2 regions of the Bacillus sp. WC2507 genome follow, and region 2 is predicted to be linked to the other one. Evidence: riboswitches for the same ligand, from Rfam matches in the RefSeq annotation. Region 2 holds a riboswitch; the other holds the start of a gene.

Region 1 (2,394 bases), 1.0 Mb from region 2:
TGAGTAACCTAGGCGGTCTCCTCTAATCGTAAACATTCTCGGTATAAATTTGTCTTTTGCAAGGTTAACTGCTAATAGTGGAAATGCAGAATAACCTGTATTAGCAGCAAGAATTAATATTAAAGCAGTTGTACCTTGTATGAAATAGTACATGAAATTACGTCCAAAAGTTTGTTCAGCAATTTGTGAAACAACTGTTACTTCCTTACTTGGATTAATTCCGTAATAATAAGCTAAAAAGACAATTCCTGAAAATAAAACGGCAAGTAATGCACCCATTGCAAGCAATGTTTTCGCTGCATTGTTAGGTGCAGGATCCTTAAAGTTTGGAATTGCGTTAGAGATTGCCTCAACACCTGTTAAAGCCGAACTACCCGATGCAAATGCTCGTAGCAGTAAGAACAAACTAATTCCCGCAACCGGCGTTCCAATCGGCGTGTGTAAAGTCGGTGAAACGTGACCAGTTAAAATATTGTATATCCCTACCCCAATTAATATAAATAGTGCTAGAACGAATAAATAAACCGGATATGCTAAAACGGAAGCTGATTCCGTTACCCCTCTTAAATTTAAAATAGTAATAAATATAACAAATATAATCGCAATGATTACATTATGTGCATGTAAACTAGGAAAAGCTGATGTGAGCGCATCTGTACCTGCAGACACACTTACTGCAACAGTTAAAATATAATCGACTAATAAAGATCCTCCAGCTATTAACCCTGGATTCATCCCTAAATTTTCTTTTGATACAACATACGCACCCCCGCCATGCGGATAAGCAAAAATAATTTGACGATAAGATAAAATAAGGGCTGTCAATAATACTAATACCCCGATAGCGATCGGAATTGAATACCAATAAGCAATCGCTCCAAGACCTGCTAAAGCAATTAAAATTTGCTCTGGTCCATATGCAACCGATGACAATGCGTCAGAAGATAAAATGGCTAACGCCTTCGTTTTATTAAGCTTCTGCTCTCCTAACTCAGTTGATTTTAACGGTCTTCCAATTAAAAATCTTTTAATAGATGAAACCAATACTGTCCACTCTCCAATAATTTTGTACGAACGATGCTGCTTGTTACAGCCAGCAAACTATTTCTTCAGAAAACAAAAAATGTCTACAAGCCATAGCGAAATAGACTTGTAGACATTATTTTTTTTGTCGCACAAGCTCCACCTTCCTTCTCAATATAACGCTTACGAGGTTAGCTGTCGGATTCGGGCCTATGAGTAGCCCTACCTTTTTCAAGGATTCACCCCATCGGATTAAGAACTAATCCGTAAGAACGGGTCCCCCGTACCATGCGGTTTCAGCGATTTAGAAAATTGAAACTGTGGATTATAATACTCCTTTATTTTCAAAATGTAAACAAAAATTTTGAAAAAGAAAAAATTTAAAATGATTGCGCATAATCCGCCGGTAAATATACATAATGAATACTAAAAAATCGATAAAGGAGACCCATATGTCTAAAGAAAAGAAGCCTATTTTTTCCGATTCCTATTTAGATGCGTTAGCAAATGAAATTAATCAATTATACGGTAAACGTGAACAGGAAATAAATTTGACAGATAGAACGAAAAGAAATAAATAATTTGTCATAAAAAAAGAAAGCAATACACTTATATATTGCTTTCTTTTTTATTTTTTCATACATCCAATTCTATTTCTGATCTGTTAAAGGTCATTTCTTCATACACTTTCAAATTTTGATATACTGCTCCTAATAATGGTGCTTCTATAGAAAATTGTTCTGCTACATCTAGTAAGTATCCTTGTAAGTGCTTCCCTTCAATGGACGAACCTTTTTCCATATCACGCTGCATTGATGACTTCATATCATACGAAATTTTATCAATTGTTTTCATATGTTCCTGGGCAATACCATCCTTAACTGGAGCTTTCATAGACCTCATGATTTGCACACATTCTTCAAATAAGTTTCGGATAAATTCGTGTCCACCTTCACTTTCACGAATCGGTCCTATTGGTGCACGCATTAATGTCGTCACACCCGACATTACAGTAATAAATAAATATTTATGCCACATATCTTGCGTAATATTTTCACTTAAAACAAAACTAGATTTCGTACCTGCAAATGCTTTAGAAATATGCTTTATTCTCTCTGAACCTTGAAGCTTGATTTCTCCAAACAGAAGTCTGTTGGCAGCACTCGTTTGTACAATTTCTCCTTGATCGTTTAACGTCGTCTCGATAAAGCATAAACCACCAATTACTTTTTCCACGCCAAATTCCTTTTGTAATTGTGATAAATGAGCGATACCATTTAACAATGGAATGATGACAGTTTTTTCGCTAACATAGGGCTTCAAATCTTGAATTGCCTCGTTTAAGTGATACGCTTTTGTTGAAAATAAAAT
Region 2 (2,394 bases):
GTAATAACAACTGCGACCCAAATCATAATGAATGATTCCCCCTAATTAAAACTTCTCTGGATTTAATAATGCATACACTAAGTACACCGTAATTGCTGCAACAATAACCGATAAGGCAATCATCATGATTGCTTCCCTTCTTTCACAACTTTATCTGACCAACTTGCAAGACTTGCCATCGATGCGACTAACACAACAAAAATCCCGATCATTACAACATCTAACATAACTACCCCTCACTTTTTTGTTAAAATTTACCATTAAGTTATCAAAAAAAGAACACTAAGCTCTACTTAGTGTTCGAAATGAACAACACAAAGTAAACCTCCTCTCTAAACGCTTACGAGGTTAGCTGTCGGATTCGGGCCTAAAGAGTAGCCCTACTTTCAAAACTGAAAGATTCACCCCAAGTGACGATGCACAAAATTGGTTCCCCCGCTCCATTTCTGGAACTCAGCGATTTTAGGTTTTTTTGGAAATTTTATGAATGATTTATGAGAGTAAATATACTCCTCTATATTTCACTTGTAAAGAGGCAAATTACTGAAAATAAGAAAATATCCGTCTATTTAAACGCTTACATTGAGTATTATTAATATTCTTTCATCTGTTTTCTCGTCTTTTCTTTCTTTTTCACATAAATGATCTTTTAAATACGAAATAAAAAGAGCGAATGACATGAAGTGCATAGCTTGGTGCACTTAGCATTCGCTCTTTTTTATTCACTATTTATTCTCCTCGTAAAAAAGCACGTAAATTTCTCCCGCGAATATAAACTTGTGACAATTCTGCATGTAGTTGCTCATATTCGATAACATCTGTTTTTAAATATAAAGCGTCTTTCGATGGCAATATAATATAGGGCCTTGGAAAAATAGGATCAAGCATCACCAATTCTTGAACTCGCTCTACCGATACCGCCCAACGATTCGCTATATCTCCTAATAACAACACCTTCATCTTCTTCTCCCCCGCCCTATTCAAAAAATAAAAAAGAAATATTATCACAATTTGTAAACACGACGAATGTAGCTCCAATTGTTTCATAGAGCCTCGCTGGATATCGTTTATTCCTTGTAACAACAGTAATAGGTGCTTGAAAAGAAAAGCGAATGTGTTCTGTAAAGAAACTAATAATTGGAAGCTCATCCCCTAGTAAAATCACTTTCTTAATACACTCACAAATACTAGTAAAATCCTGCTCCTTACTACAACTATACGTCCAATCAAACCCACAATTCCTCACTTCAGCCGCTATCTCTTCATTTGCTGTAAAAATAATTAACTCATGTTGAAATGCTACTAAATCTATTAAACTATTTACCTTGCTTTCTTCTCCAACACAAATAAGTGTTAGTTCCATGTACCTCATCCTCCTTAGCATAAAAGAACTCAAACATAGATTGATATTCCCCTATACTAATCAGATCGATGAAGTGATGTATCCATCATGGCACCGTCCTCTCTCAAGACGCTTACGAAGTTAGCTGTCGGATTCGGGCTTTGAGAGTAGCCCTACTTTCAAAATTGAAAGATTCACCCCTAGTGACACTGCACAAATTGGTTCCTCCGCTCCATACAATCGGACTCAGCGTTTACAAAAAAATATATTCTGGCTGATATATTACTCCTGTATTTGGAAAAAGTAAACAGAAAAAAAGCCAGTTATAAAACTGACTTTTTACTTACCTAAGCACGCGTTTTATTCAATTTATATGCAAAATGATTCGTCGGTCCATGACCACTACCAATATTCAACGGCTCTTCAATTGCTATACTAATAAATCGTTTTGCTTCTTGAACTGCCTCTTCAATCGAGTAGCCTTTCGCAAGTCCTGCTGTAACCGCTGAAGCAAATGTGCACCCGCTTCCGTGCGTTTGCTTTGAAGGAATCCGTTCGCTTCTAAATTCGATAAACTCTTCTCCATCAAAGAGTAAGTCAATTACTTCATTACCTTGATATTCTGCATGTCCACCCTTCATAAGCACATATTTCGCACCTAATTCATGCAGTACTTGCGCAGCTTCCTTACTATCTTCAACATCATGAATCTCCATCCCAGTTAACACTTCTGCCTCAGGAACATTCGGTGTTACAACCGTTGCTACTGGTAATAAATATTCTTTTAATGCTTGTACTGCTTCTTGTTGTAATAATGATGCACCACCCTTAGCAATCATAACAGGGTCTAGTACAATATTATTCCAGCCAAACTTCTTTATATGTTCTGCTACAATTTGAATAATTTCACTGCTAAATAACATTCCTAGTTTCACAGCATCTGGTGTTAAATCCGTACCAATTGAATTCAGCTGTTCCATAATACCTTCTAATGGAACTGGATATACCCCTTGAACGCCAAGCGTGTTTTGAGCAGTAATTGCCGTAATTGC

Evidence for each region. Region 2 has a riboswitch for cyclic di-AMP ahead of ACUN28_RS25660 (hypothetical protein). Riboswitches for the same ligand answer to the same signal wherever they lie in the genome.
Region 1: linked by a shared signal. The riboswitch ahead of ACUN28_RS20300 (APC family permease) and the one ahead of ACUN28_RS25660 (hypothetical protein) in region 2 are both predicted to bind cyclic di-AMP.

What each region holds. Positions count from the first base shown of each region.
Region 1 is NZ_JBQXPN010000001.1:3,848,064-3,850,457, forward strand. Features, by position in the region: gene ACUN28_RS20300 (APC family permease) at 1-1,044, opposite strand, end outside; cyclic di-AMP (ydaO/yuaA leader) riboswitch at 1,189-1,335, opposite strand; gene ACUN28_RS20305 (hypothetical protein) at 1,476-1,604, shown strand; gene panE (2-dehydropantoate 2-reductase) at 1,660-2,394, opposite strand, start outside.
Region 2 is NZ_JBQXPN010000001.1:4,862,764-4,865,157, forward strand. Features, by position in the region: gene kdpA (potassium-transporting ATPase subunit KdpA) at 1-26, opposite strand, end outside; gene kdpF (K(+)-transporting ATPase subunit F) at 46-126, opposite strand; gene ACUN28_RS25650 (SipW-dependent-type signal peptide-containing protein) at 123-227, opposite strand; cyclic di-AMP (ydaO/yuaA leader) riboswitch at 324-469, opposite strand; gene ACUN28_RS25655 (hypothetical protein) at 730-960, opposite strand; gene ACUN28_RS25660 (hypothetical protein) at 977-1,363, opposite strand; cyclic di-AMP (ydaO/yuaA leader) riboswitch at 1,457-1,604, opposite strand; gene thiD (bifunctional hydroxymethylpyrimidine kinase/phosphomethylpyrimidine kinase) at 1,690-2,394, opposite strand, start outside.